2 regions of the Paenibacillus sp. lzh-N1 genome follow, and region 2 is predicted to be linked to the other one. Evidence: riboswitches for the same ligand, from Rfam matches in the RefSeq annotation. Region 2 holds a riboswitch; the other holds the start of a gene.
What was found. Region 2 has a riboswitch for cyclic di-AMP ahead of C0638_RS07220 (C40 family peptidase). Riboswitches for the same ligand answer to the same signal wherever they lie in the genome.

Region 1 (7,409 bases), 110 kb from region 2:
TTGTCCGAAATGGGGGGAAAGTATCAATGGTTCACCGCCCACAGCGGCTGGCTGAGATTATATCCTTGATGCGCAGTTATAGCCTGGAACCCAAGCGGATACGTTTTGTTCACCCACGGATTCATATGGAAGCGAATATGGTACTTATTGAAGCGATGCGTGACGGCAAACCGGAGGTTCGCCTATTACCCCCACTCATTGTATATCAGGAAGATGGGAACTATACTCAGGAAATAAGAGAAATCTATGGAGAAGTAAGTAAGGAGGATTCAGTGTGACAGCAGCTGTACAAAAAAGCTTTAGTAACCGTGAAGAGGAACGGGGAAAGTTATATCTCGTTGCCACACCGATTGGCAATCTGGATGATATGACCTTTAGGGCAATTAACACCCTAAAGTCATGTAATATTATCGCTGCCGAGGATACGCGACAGACACGCAAACTGCTCACACATTTCGACATCACGCCGGAAATGCTCTTCAGTTATCATGAACATAATAAGGCTGCCAGTGGGCCTGAACTGATACGTTATATAATAGAAGGAAAAAATTTGGCACTGGTTAGCGATGCAGGTCTACCGGCCATTTCTGATCCTGGTTCGGATCTGGTCAAGCTGGCACTTGAAGCAGAAATCAGTGTTATTCCTATCCCAGGGGCAAATGCGGCACTATCGGCTTTAATTGCCTCAGGACTGGATACAGAGAGGTTTACCTTCGCCGGTTTCCCACCAAGGGAGAAAAAGGATCTAGAGAAGTTATTGCTATCATTTCGGGTATCCCATGGCACAATTCTTTTTTATGAATCGCCTCACCGTATTGTAAGGACATTGACAGTATTAAAGGAAACATTAGGATCACGCAAAGTGGTGCTTGCCCGTGAGCTGACCAAGCTGCATGAGGAATGGGTGCGTGGAACGGTGGAGCAGTGTCTTGCAAAATTAGAGGAAAATCCGCCGCTTGGTGAATACTGTCTAATCGTTGAGGGGAAAAACGAAGAGGAAGAAGAACAGGAGCGGCAGGCATGGTGGCAGGACTTATCTTTGGAGTCTCATGTCGCGCATTACGAGTCAGAGGGGCTTACTCGCAAGGATGCCATGAAACGTACAGCCACAGACCGTTCAATTTCCAAGAGGGACGTGTACAACGCACTCTTATGAATACGTGTCTAAACAAAAAAGGGCCTTCCAACGGTTGGGTTCAAACCGTGGAAGGCAACAAGGAGTATATATGAAAAAGGTTAGAATTAACTCTCTGATAAGTCTATTATATACTAAAATTCTCAGTTTGTCACAGGTGTTGGGATTTCAGAAATGCAATCTTGGCAAACAATTTTCCCTTTGAAGTAAATTACGTTCTCAGCATTGCCGCAGAAGATACAAGCAGGCTCGTATTTTTTAAGCATGATGCGCTCGCCATCAACGTAAATTTCCAAAGCGTCTTTCTCTCCGATTCCCAGGGTACGGCGCAATTCGATTGGAATAACAACACGTCCGAGCTCGTCAACTTTTCTTACAATACCAGTGGATTTCATCATAATAAATCAGGCTCCTCTCGCCGTTTAAAATAATATAAGTGTCATGATTCGACAAAATTTTCTCTTTTCTGATATTTACTATACCAACGATTCCCAAAACAGTCAACCTTAAAAAAGTAGTAACAGCCTAATTATGCAAAAGTATTTAGAACAAAGAGCTTTATTCATGTGAATTACCTTATTTTACGAATGATTTGTCTTGTGTGTCGATTTGGAAATGTCGAAAAGTGATAATTCGACAAAATACGACAAACGATGTCGAATAAGGGAGGGCGTTTAGGATTTTATTGTATTTTAATCCATTATTCCGAATATTAAAGGAGCTGATATCTTGCACCAGCCACTCAGTGAAGAAAAAGTTTTTAAGGACCCGGTACATAATTACATCCATGTTCAGGATACTGTGATATGGCGATTGATCAATACGCCGGAGTTCCAACGGTTACGACGCATTCGGCAGTTAGGCACATCTTATCTTACGTTTCATGGAGCGGAGCACAGCCGGTTTTCACATTCACTGGGCGTATATGAGATTACGAGACGTATTATTTCTCAATTTGAACGTGGAGATTTTCCCGACTGGCCCAAGGAAGAAAGACTGATTGCTCTGTGTGCCGCTTTGTTGCACGATGTGGGGCACGGTCCATTTTCTCATTCAATTGAAGAAGCCTTTCATATGAACCATGAGGATTGGACATGCCGCATTGTACTGGGGGACACGAAGATCAACGCTGTGCTACGGCAAGTTGATGAGATGTTGCCCCACAAGGTCGCGGCGGTTATAGCCAAAACGTATGATAAGCCGATTGTTGTCAACTTGGTAACAAGCCCGCTGGATGCTGACCGTATGGATTATTTGTTGCGGGATGCTCATTCAACAGGTGTTAACTACGGAACAATTGATTTGGATCGTATTTTACGTTTGCTGCGTCCCCACAATGGGAGAATTGTCGTAAAAGAGTCGGGTATGCATGCAGTAGAGGATTATCTAATGTCACGCTATCAGATGTACTGGCAAATTTATTTCCATCCTGTAACACGCAGCTCAGAAATCCTGTTACGTAAAATTTTCAAGAGAGCTAAGGAATTGTTCAAAAACGGATATGAGTTTGGTTTTCTGTTGGATCCGCTGCCCGATCTATTAAAGGGAGAGCTAACAGTGGAGCAGTATTTGATGCTGGATGAGTCTTTGATTCAGACGGTATTTAGCCAATGGAAACGAGAAAAGGACGAAATTTTAAGTGATTTGAGCAGCCGTTTTATGGATCGTAGATTGTATAAATATGTAGAGATTGAAAATATGGATACAGATACCGTTGACCATATTCGAGAGGCTTTGGAAAAGGCTGGCTTGCATCCTGAATATGATCTTGAAATTGATTTTCCGACAGATCTTCCTTATGATGTGTTTCGGCAGGGCGGTTCAACGGACAACCAGATTTTACTGCTTGGACGTCAGGGCGAGGTGCGGGAAATATCCGAAGTTTCAGAAATTGTACGCTCAATAAGTGGCATTCACCGAGGAAAATATCACATGTATTTTCCCCAGAATAAATTGAACGGGGTAAAAGAAAGGCTTCCTGCCGAAATAAGGAATTATTTTGTCAAACAATAGACAAATATATAGAAATGTAAGTAAGAAAAGGAGATGAAAACCTTGGATTTATTCGACACTCATACTCACCTAGATGCGCCACAATTTGATGAAGACCGTGAAGAAGTTATAGCACGTGCTGTCGAATCAGGAGTAACACGGATGATCAATATCGGATTTAATCGTGAGACCATTCCATCCACCATGAAGCTGGCTGAGACGTATGATTTTATTTATGCAGCCGTTGGATGGCATCCGCAGGATGCCATTACAATGCAGGAGGGTGATTTAGAATGGATTGCATCGTTATGCAGTCATAAAAAGGTTGTAGCGATCGGAGAGATCGGTCTGGATTATTATTGGGATACATCACCAAAGGATGTGCAGCAGCGGGTACTTCGAAATCAAATTGGCCTGGCACGTGAGCTCAACATGCCAATTGTTATCCATAACCGGGATGCACATGAAGATATTGTGAGGATTTTACGTGAGGAAAAGGCGGGCGAGATTGGCGGAGTCATGCACTCCTTTTCTGGGAGTTGGGAGACAGCTAAAATGGTGCTGGATATGGGTTTCCACCTTTCCTTCGGCGGGCCCATAACGTTCAAAAATGCCAAGCAGCCAAAAGAGGTGCTGGCCCAGGTACCGTTGGACCGTCTGCTTATTGAAACGGACGCGCCTTACTTGACGCCTCATCCGTTTCGTGGGAAGCGAAATGAGTCGGCACATGTGAGATTGGTAGCAGAGGCAGCCGCCCAAATTATGGGAATTACGGTGGAGGAATTGGTATCCATTACGACCCAAAATGCCTTGGAACGATTTGACATTCAGTGAAAAAGCGAAAAAATCAATCAAAATAAAGAGATAGACGGAGCTAATTATGATTTTGTTGCAGGAAACTCGAGAATATTACAATTTTTTAACCGAATATTTTGAAAAATGTACTTGAAACCTGCTTTACAACATGCATGGAAACAGGATATCATCTTTTCAGTGAATTGTTGTTGAGTGTAAACATCAACAAATCATTTCATGAACCAGTCTCGCTGAGTCCCTTTTACAGGGAACGGGGGAACCGATATGGCTTACAGTACGTCCGGCGTATGTGCAAGAGATATTATCTCTTCAGTAGCCGGCTCGACCGAAATTCATTTCCTGGATGGGATTGAACAGGTAGAGAAGCCGTATTTCGATTTCTTTCTGGGTCTTCGGGGTGAATGTGAAGGCGACCGCCATGAGCGGTTGACCTAAGCTAGGGCGACTCTCTACGTCCGAACCCGACAGCTAACCCCGTAAGCGTAACAAGAGAGAAGCCATCTCGTGCATGAGTTTTCCCGCATATTCACACATGTCGGAAGCCACGAAAGAGCTCTCTAGTCTCTTTCTTTGGCTTTTTTTGTTGTGAATAAAAGAAAATCTGTCATCATACTGTGGTTAAACAGGGGAGGACAGCATGCCGCGAAGACGGGTACATGGTGCAGGACAGTCGCAGTACGGGCTTGTCTTGTAGAAAATCTGTTATAGTCACGTCAACGATCAACTATGTCTTACTCCAGACGGCGGGCTATGTAAGGAGGACGGAGGAAATGGGCATTTTCCGAAAAGAGGAGACCCATGAGTCACGCTCATCCAGCATGTCTTACGTATTACGTTGGAAGCAAGAGAATGTGCGCCAGGCTGCTTTGGTTGCTATTTTTCTAATCGCACTAACGATTATGATTTCAATTCTGATGTACACGCAATCTAAAAAACAAGTCTTTTTTGTCATCGATGGTAAGGCATCTGCGGTAGAAACCCGGGAATCCAAGCTCCAAGATTTGCTCAATGAGCATTCTATTTCACTTCAGCCGCATGATACAATTTCCATGCCGCTAAACGGGGCAGTACAGGATGGGGATCGCGTAGTCATTAAACGTGCCAATCAGGTTAAAGTATCCTCAGGCAATGAGACGAAAAAGCTGTACACAACAGAAAATACAGTAGAGGGTGCCATTCGCACTTCGGGCTATAAATTATCATCAACGGATAAAGTTTACCCTGCGTTGGATGCCTCTGTTTCATCTAACATGGACATAAAAATCGTCCGTGTAAAGAAACAGCAGGTCGAACAGAAAAAACAAGTGCCTTATCAGGTCATCAAAACGGCAGATCCAAGTCTCTATAAAGGCGATAATCGAGTCATTCAAAGTGGCAAATCGGGTGTGGTAGTCCAGCATGTTCAAAAGGTATACCATGATGGAAAATTGGTGTCCAAACAGCTGGTCAACAAGGAAGTCGCACAAAATCGTGTGGATAAGGTAATTGCGGTAGGGACTAAGAAAAAACCGGTCGTTCTAGCTGCTTCCATCGGCCCTAAAGATGCGGTTAAGGCTACAAAGGTTAGTTCGGGCAGTGCTGTCCGTAAAGCAGGTATTAATTTTAATTATAAAAAAGTTTTACAAAATGTCTCCATGACGGCGTACTCTGCCCAGGAGCCAGGTATCGGTACACGTACCGCCTCCGGCACGCGTGTCACGGAAGGACGCACCATCGCTGTCGATCCGAATGTAATTCCCATCGGCTGGTGGGTGTATATTGAAGGGGTAGGCTTCCGCCGTGCGGAGGATACCGGTGGCGCGATTAAAGGCCACAAAATCGATGTGTATTATGAGAGTTTAAGCCGGGCTAACCAATTTGGTCGTAAGCACGGTAAAACCGTATATGTTATCGGACCTGTAAAGCCGGAAATCAACTAAAACAGGTTGTGTATGTTGAGGACAATGCGATAGTATTAACAACATAGTTATGCCATGCTAAGAAGAGGATATCCTCTTCTTATTTTGTTTTCAAAAGCAGGGAAAGATAATATATGTTGCTGTGTAGCAGTGGAGGGAAACGAAGATGATCAAGGAAGTGATCGTGGTGGAAGGCCGGGATGATACGGTAGCCATTCGCCGTGCTGTCGAAGCAGATACGATAGAAACTGGCGGTTCAGCCATTAATAAAATGACGCTGCGGAAAATTGCATTGGCGCAGGAACGGCGGGGGGTCATTATTTTAACTGATCCCGATCATGCAGGGGAGCGTATCCGTAAAATTATCGCCTCCAAGGTCCCCGGCTGCAAGCAGGCTTTTATACCTGAGGCAGAGGCGACACGCAAAGGGGATATTGGCGTGGAGAATGCCTCCCCGGAAGCCATCAGACACGCTCTCGCGCGGGTACATACGACAGTGGAAGGCGCCGAACCGCTGATTGAAATGGCGGACCTGATTGACGCTGGACTTATTACTCACCCCAATGCTGCTGCACGCCGTATGGCCTTGGGGAATGTACTGGGTATTGGCTATTGTAACGGAAAGCAGCTACATAAGCGGCTCTCTGTATTTCAGATCAGTCGTGAGGAATTTGCCAGTGCGCTGGCACAAATCGAAAGTGAAGGATTGTGATATCCGTATGACAGGGATTCAAGATATAGCAACACCGCGGCGTACGAAGGAAATTATTCAAAGGCACGGTTTTTCGTTCAAAAAGAGTCTGGGACAAAACTTTCTGATTGATCAAAATATTCTGAGCAAGATCGTAAATGCTGCCGGATTGGATGATACAAAGGGCGCACTTGAGATCGGTCCGGGCATTGGAGCTTTGACCGAGAAGTTGGCGCAATCCGCTAAGGCAGTTACCGCTGTTGAGATTGACCAGCGGCTGTTGCCCATTCTTGAAGAAGTGCTGGCCCCTTACGAGCATGTAAAGGTTCGCCATGGAGACGTGTTAAAGCTGGATTTGCGTGAAGTGTTTGCAGCTGACTTTGCAGACGTGAGCAAAGTGAGTGTCGTCGCTAATCTGCCGTATTACGTCACTACACCGATTCTGATGCGTCTACTGGAGGACAAGCTTCCTTTGGAGAATATCGTCGTTATGATTCAAAAGGAGGTAGCTGAGCGCATGGCTGCGTCTCCTGGTACGAAGGATTACGGCAGCTTAAGCATAGCCGTGCAATATTACAGCGAGCCTGAGTTAGTCTGTACGGTGCCGAATACAGTATTTATTCCTCAGCCGAATGTTGATTCGGCAGTTATTCGGCTGCGTGTACGAGAAGTCCCTCCGGTGGAAGTGGTGGACGAGAAACACTTTTTTGAAGTGGTTCATGCCGCTTTTGCCCAACGTCGTAAAACCATTTCAAATAACCTGAAAAGCCGCTTCTTCACCAAAGAGAACAGGGACACGCTGGAGCCGCTGTTGCAACAAGCTGATATTGAGCCCTCCCGTCGAGGGGAAACGCTGAGTATCGAGGAATTTGCGCGT
Region 2 (7,409 bases):
TCTACTTACCCTTCTAGCGCCTGCTTCAATTCCTCTGGCGAAGCGTCCCACCATTCCTGATTATGCGAAATCAGCAGGCTTTTGAGCGTTGCTTTATCTTCGCTGCCGAGATCATCCAGCATGAAACGGCGCTTGAGTGCATAATCCATACGGTTAACATGATCGGCAAGAATTTTCCAGCCACGTTTGGCTTCGTCGTCAATCAGCATCTCGCAGGCTGTCGCGCCACCGTACATACGTCCTTCAGGCGTACGGTCCACAGCTACCCATACCAGCCATACCTGGCGTCCGTTCGGTACGTCTTCTTTATTCGTAGAGAACTTGATTCCACGTTCTACTTTACTTTTGGCATGCATGGCACCGATATCAATTTTCGCCTCTCCTCGGTCAATGATGACCGGGGACATGCTGTTCAGGTCGATTGAGCCTGCGCCGAAGCCCTTATGTTTACTCTTGCCACTGACAATATTCAGTGCAATCTGCTTTTTGCCGTCCGGCTGATTTTCACTCATGCGTCACTAGGCCTCCAATTTCCGTCTTCACACTCATTCTACACTATAAATATTTTAACTAATAATCTCCCGAAAGCAAACATATACATGCTGTAGATGCTTGTCAACGGGAGGTATCCATTGTATGACCCCAGCACGCTCCAAAATCGTTTTATTGTCTACACTAGCCCTCGGACTCCTCGCAGGGACGTTATGGTTTGCCTGGCAACCCCAATCGCAATCCGCCCCTCAGTCTGCAGGCAAACCACTATACGGCTCCGAGTCTGAGTCTGCGCTTGCGCCAGATATGGGCAAGCCTCTAGGGGCCAACATCATGCCCGACCTGCCTAAGAACCCTCCACAGCCCGCTTCGGAAATTCTCAGCAAACGGGTGGTGGAGTATCACATTGATGTATCTCTGGAAAAAGGACGGGTTTTGCGAGGCACTGAGACTCTGACCTGGAAACATCCGGGCAAAAAAACTGTGAATGATCTGTATCTTCATCTATACCCGAATGCCTTCTCTTCCATGGAAACCACCTTTATGAAAGAATCCGGGGGAAAGCTGCGCGGAGACACCATGCCCAAGGACGGCTTTGGCTCCATGACGCTGACCGAACTAAAAACAGAAGATGGTTTATCTCTCATGCACCGTACTCAATATGTACAACCAGATGACGGTAACGCAAGTGACCGTTCGCTCATGAAGGTACGTCTGCCCAAGCCAGTACGAGGTGGCGAAGAAATCACACTATATATGAAGTTTGAAGTCAAACTGCCTGGCATTTTTGCTCGTATGGGTGCGACAGATGATTTTGTAATGGCTGGACAGTGGTTTCCAAAGCTCAGCGTCTATGAGACTGCAGGACAACGTGGACGCGCCGACGAGGGCTGGAACCTTCATCAGTATCATGGCAACTCCGAGTTCTATGCCGATTTTGGAATTTACAGTATACGGATTCGGGTGCCTGAAACACACATCGTAGCAGCGACCGGGTTTCCCACCCGTGGTGCAGTACGACAGAACGGCCAGAAAATATATCAATTTTATGCCGATGATGTACACGATTTTGCCTGGTCCGCTTCACCCAACTTTGTAGCCGTAGAAGAACCCTTTTCTTCTACTGAAGTTCCTGGTGTCAAAATCAAGCTCTATCTAGACCCGTCCCATAAGGAACTCAAAGGACGTTATATGAGCGCAGCCAAGGCCGCCCTTTCGTACTACAGCAAATGGTACGGGCCTTATCCATATTCCACTCTATCTATCGTCGTTCCACCCAAAACAGGCAGTGGAGCCGGCGGCATGGAATATCCGACACTCATCACGGCCGCAGCTGCGGACCAACTGAATCCCGGCTATAATCTGGAACGGACGCTGGTTCATGAGATTGGGCATCAATATTTCTACGGAATGGTAGCCAATAATGAATTTGAGGAGCCCTGGCTGGATGAAGGCTTCACCTCCTATGCAGAAGAACGGCTCATGGAGCAAGAATATGGGCTTATCCCCAACTTGCCATTACAATCCGGACAGGTAGCTTCTCCACAGCCCCTAAACCGCGAATCCTGGAAGTACGGATCGTCGGCTGAGTATGCACAAAATGCCTACTCACGAGGCAAGCTGGTACTACGAGGTATTGAACGTCAGGTGGGTACGAAAAAAATGGACCGGATTATGCGAACCTATGTCCAGACCTACCGATTCAAGCATCCGACCTCACAGGATTTTCAGCGTGTCGTGGAGAGAGTGACTGGACGCTCATGGAGCCACTATTTTGAACAATATGTATATGACGGCCAGATGGCGGACTTTTCTGTCGATCGCATCACGAACCGCAAGTTGGAGAATGGATATGAAGCAGTCGTGACGCTTAGCAAAAAAGGAGCAGATTATCCCAAGATCCCTGTTCAATTTACCTTCAAGGATGGCACCACAATATTTAAGGCATGGGACGGTACGGGCAAAAGTACATCTTTCCGACTCAAAAGCACCTCTCCCGTGTCCTATGTGACCGTTGATCCTCTATACACTATTGCACTGGAGAACAAGCATATTAATAATAGCCTGAAGGCTGAATTGGACGAAAAGCAACAAACTCGTTGGAGTGTGAGTGTAACCAAGCTGTTGGAGACACTGCTTGGAAGTCTGTCATGGTGAGGTGTCTATAGATGCGGACTGTTTTAAAAGAAGGCTGGGCGCTAGTGCGCATACGCTTTTATATCGTTATCATTTTATTTCTGTATCGTCTGCTGTGGGGAGTATTTCTCTATCGGCTGGTACAGTCGGCCGTTGTCCCGCTGCTGCTGCGTTATCCTGATCAGAGCCAAAACGAGCTGGGAAAGACCTTGTTTTGGATGGAGGGGCAGATCGCCTTGATGGACAGCCGGGAAGTACATGTGTATTTATGGATACTATTAGGGGCGACCGTATTGCGCGTCCTAATCACTCCCTTCATTAGAGCTGGCATATATCAAAGCCTGTATACCGATGCGTCTGAACCGCAAAGCCTGTCCTTCTTCAAGGGGATGAAACGTCACGGTATGTCATCTCTGTTGTATTACATCATCGAGTTGGGTTTGCTGCTGCTTCCCGCCTTCTGGGTGGTACCGAGACTCTATCCTATTGTAGCAGGAACGCTGCAATCTTCCTCTTACCTGTTGCATTTGTTGCCCTATGCCATTGGGTGGGTGGCTTACGGTTGGTTCATTCGGCAGTGCATCCTGTATATGCAACTGGGCTCGGTCAGTGGTCACGCCATACTATCGTCCCTGCTCGCCTTCTTTCGCCAGCTTCTTCCGGCTGTAAGCGTATCTCTCTTGCTTGGTGCTTGTGTGCTGCTGGTCTTCGGTCTATTTGGCACCGTAGCGATGATTTGGACTGGTATGTTGGCGCTAATTCTCCAGCAATCGTATCATTTTGTTACCAGTCTGGTCAGGCTGTGGCATATCAGTTCGCAGTATCGTCTATGGCACATCGATATCTCCAGCAGAGGCTAATCCCTCTCTTTATGCTTTCTCCTGCATTTTTAGCTGTCGAAAAAACTTTTTTCTTTCCCGTGCAAACGGCACATAACTGAATACTGTTAACAGAATCTGTTCCTAGGGCGTTAGGAACAGATTTTTTTTGTAACTTTTTGCGATGAAACATTTGCCAAAGCCTGCTGTCTTTGTTACAATAATCGCAGTGAACTGATAGTAACAACTTTGTAATCTTTATTGTAACCTTTATCTTAAAAACATCGTTGTCGTGAATACTGCTCTCCAAGGTGCACATCTTAAGTTAAGCCTAATTCCTGGCACCTAGGAAGCGGGGGAACCAGTTTGGGTGAATTGATCTCGCAACAGAGTGGTCATAGGGGAACCTTCTACCGAATCCTTAAGCTAACCTCGCAGGCATTGGAAGGGGTATATTTTTTTTGAAGAAGAAGCTAACGATCGCAGCCATGGGTCTCGCCATTGCCTTTACATCTTTTACATTCGGTGGCAGCAGTGCATTTGCAGACTCTAAGATGGACCAGGTCATCCAAGATGCCAAAGGAACGAACTATAGAAGCGGAGGTACTACACTCGAGGGATTCGATTGCTCCGGCTTCACAATGTATGTATTCAACAAACTGGGAATTAAACTGCCGCATCAATCTGGATCACAATTCAAAATGGGAGCTTCTGTATCCCGCGATGAAATGAGACCAGGCGACCTGGTGTTCTTCAACACCACAGGAAGAGGCGTTTCCCATGTAGGTATCTTCGTAGGTGAAGGGAAATTCGCCCACTCCTCGACTTCACGTGGTGTAGTAGTTAGCTCACTGAACGAAAATTATTACGCTAACCGTTATGTCGGTGCAAAAAGAATTATGAGCACAGACGCTTACCATTCTGTAGCTTCAGATATTCCTGATGACGACAACGTAGAATAACTACCGCACAGCAAGCTAACTCTAGCCGCAATTTGATTCTGGCCGGAATCGAATTGCGGTTTTTTATGTCCACTACATCAGTAATTATTATCATTACTGACGAACTGACACCTCAAAAGGTTTCAGTTTTAGCGAACATCGTCGGTTTTACCGCCACCGCTGGGGGAGCATATGAGCAGTAAATCCTTCTTATTGAATGTATACCCGACTTAGGTACGAAATAAACACGCTTGCCATTCTCCTACAACTTGTCTACAATCTGTGGTTAATGATTGAAGTACCTGCATAAGGAGGAATGAAAAAGTGCCGGCCTCAATATCCAACTACCGGATTGTACCGATGGACGAGCATCAAGCGGCTGAAATCTGTGAGTGGCGCTATGATCCCCCCTACAACATATACGGCTGGCTTCCCTGGGAACAAATGAAGGCACTTGAAGTCGAATTTGGAAGTCCCACGCTTCGCCAAGAGCAATATGTTGCCGTACTGGACGAAGAGAATGAGCTGACGGGATTTGCTCAATATTTTCCTATGGTCGGTGTGACCCGGCTGGGTCTTGGAATGCATCCCGAAAGATGCGGACATGGCACAGGCTCCGATTTTGTCCGGGCCATTGCGGAGGAAGCCAGACGACGTCATCCACAGAATGAAATTGACCTAGAGGTTCTCACCTGGAATCAGCGGGCTATACGAGCCTACAAGGCAGCTGGATTTGAGCTGACGGATACCTATGAACGTCAGACTCCAGATGGCAGAAAACCGTTCTATTGTATGGTATATCGTCCTGAACAACAGAACCGGGTTCTATAAATAAGAGCGCCTTCGCTATACAACCGCGATGTTGTATAGCGAAGGCGCTCTTAATATATACAACAGATCATTATAAAATCAATGACTGCTGCGCATTTTTTCAAAAGCTTCATTATATTGTTGGGCTTCCTTAATATCTACGGCCATAATACCGCCATCGTCCCAAGAGGTCAAACGCAGAGTCACGGTCTTGTAATCAATCGTAATAAATGGATGGTGATTGAATGCCTCAGATATAGCGGCAACTTCATCCACGAATGCAATTCCCTTCATAAAACTGGAAAAATTATATTTCCGAACGATCCAACGTCCTTCCTCCAGTTCCCAGCCCTCCAGTTTCTCCAGATGTGCTTCAATCTCTTCTTGTGTAAAAGGCATGTTACGAACTCCTCCCCGTTTATACGGAAGCCTTTTAGCCGCTTACATACGGCCAAAACTACGATATATTGGTGTACATATTACCACGGCCCCGTTGATAAATCCATAAGACGGCCTTCAAATCAAAGGGACCGACGTCAGCTCCTCATCTCCGATGAGTACATAGATCCGGTGCTGCTCCGGCTCATAAATCACAACGCCGCTGCCTACAGTGATTATGGGCTCCGTACCCAATGCATAAAATAGGTCTTCTGCCAAAGCTTCATTGACTTCCTGACGCCCCACCGGGTCCAGCCTGTCCCAATCTTCTGCTTCCATTTCAAAAAATTCATAGCTATCTGGGATGCGTCCCACAGCCTCTGTCAAATCGTTCAAAATTTGTTCATACTCGCGCCCATGCTTTACTCCCATGCTATTTCCTCCAATGGTTCAGCGATTCAATACATAATCACTTTATTATACCGGAAATTCGCCCTTAACAAAAAAGAGAGTTTTGTCGATAAATACTATAATCCGTCTCATAATGACGCGCTTGGGGCAAGGACGACCCATGCGGCATGAAAGGATTCAAAATCTATTCTCATGGATGAGGTGTATCATGCAAATTACAACCATTATTGGACTTGTGCTCGGGCTTTTGTCACTGGTCGTCGGGATGATCCTGAAGGGCGCGCCAGTCGTCAATCTGGTCAATAATCCCGCTGCTTACATGATTATTTTCGTCGGAACAGCAGCAAGTATATTCATGGCGTTTCCGATGGATGACATGAAACGGGTGCCAAAGCTGTTTAAAATTATTTTCACCCAGCAGAAATTGCTGGATCGCAAGGAGCTTATCGGTACATTTACCGAATGGGCATCCATTACCCGTCGTGAAGGTCTGCTCGCGCTGGAATCCAAGGTCGAAGAGATCGACGATCCCTTTATGCGCGGCGGTATGCGAATGATTATCGATGGTAATGATCAGGAGTTCGTACGCGATGTTCTGATGGAAGACATTAACGCTACCGAAGATAGACACCGCGCTGGCGCACTGATTTTCTCCCAAGCCGGTATGTACGCTCCAACACTCGGGGTACTTGGTGCGGTTGTAGGTCTGATCGCCGCTCTGGCCGACCTTAGTGACATGGAAAAACTGTCCCATGCCATTGCAGCCGCTTTTATTGCAACGTTGCTCGGTATTTTTACAGGCTATGTCCTATGGCATCCAATGTCCAACAAGCTGAAACGGCTATCCAAGAAAGAAGTGGAACTTAAGTTAATGATGGTCGAAGGTCTGCTTTCCATTCAATCTGGTATCTCGACGATTGCCATCAGCCAGAAGCTAGCAATCTTCCTAACTCCAACCGAACGGGCTTCGATGACCCAGAAGGATGGCGATTCCAGTGAGTAAAAAGAGACATGAACCGCATGAAGAGCATGCTGACGAAAGCTGGCTGTTGCCATATTCCGACTTAATGACCCTTCTGTTGGCTCTTTTCATTGTCTTATTCGGTATGAGCTCGCTCGATGCCAAAAAATTTGAAACTATGGCTCAATCCCTGAGTTCAGCTTTTAGTGGCGGTACTGGCGTGCTGGATCACTCAGCCGCGAATCCGTCGTCACAATCCATGGATATGGGCAAAAATAAAGAAGAGGTATCACAACCCTTAAAATCGAAAGCCACTTCCACCTCTGATCTGCAAAAGCAACTCGCCCAGCGGGAAGAAGAAGATTTAAAGAAGCTTAAAAAGCAAATGGATCAGTATATTCAAAATAACGGCCTGTCCACCCTACTGAACACCAAGCTGAACCAATCCCAGCTGATGATCAC

Region 1: another riboswitch for cyclic di-AMP. It lies ahead of C0638_RS07610 (resuscitation-promoting factor); the one in region 2 lies ahead of C0638_RS07220 (C40 family peptidase).

What each region holds. Positions count from the first base shown of each region.
Region 1 covers NZ_CP025696.1:1,683,068-1,690,476, reverse strand. The annotation lists gene C0638_RS07635 (tRNA1(Val) (adenine(37)-N6)-methyltransferase) at 1-278, shown strand, start outside; gene rsmI (16S rRNA (cytidine(1402)-2'-O)-methyltransferase) at 275-1,156, shown strand; gene C0638_RS07625 (AbrB/MazE/SpoVT family DNA-binding domain-containing protein) at 1,279-1,533, opposite strand; gene C0638_RS07620 (HD domain-containing protein) at 1,865-3,148, shown strand; gene C0638_RS07615 (TatD family hydrolase) at 3,191-3,961, shown strand; cyclic di-AMP (ydaO/yuaA leader) riboswitch at 4,162-4,442, shown strand; gene C0638_RS07610 (resuscitation-promoting factor) at 4,714-5,862, shown strand; gene rnmV (ribonuclease M5) at 6,008-6,553, shown strand; gene rsmA (16S rRNA (adenine(1518)-N(6)/adenine(1519)-N(6))-dimethyltransferase RsmA) at 6,561-7,409, shown strand, end outside.
Region 2 covers NZ_CP025696.1:1,576,790-1,584,198, forward strand. The annotation lists gene C0638_RS07205 (YwhD family protein) at 6-512, opposite strand; gene C0638_RS07210 (M1 family metallopeptidase) at 637-2,649, shown strand; gene C0638_RS07215 (hypothetical protein) at 2,661-3,488, shown strand; cyclic di-AMP (ydaO/yuaA leader) riboswitch at 3,765-3,902, shown strand; gene C0638_RS07220 (C40 family peptidase) at 3,908-4,408, shown strand; gene C0638_RS07225 (GNAT family N-acetyltransferase) at 4,712-5,218, shown strand; gene C0638_RS07230 (4a-hydroxytetrahydrobiopterin dehydratase) at 5,297-5,596, opposite strand; gene C0638_RS07235 (hypothetical protein) at 5,714-6,007, opposite strand; gene motA (flagellar motor stator protein MotA) at 6,195-6,989, shown strand; gene motB (flagellar motor protein MotB) at 6,982-7,409, shown strand, end outside.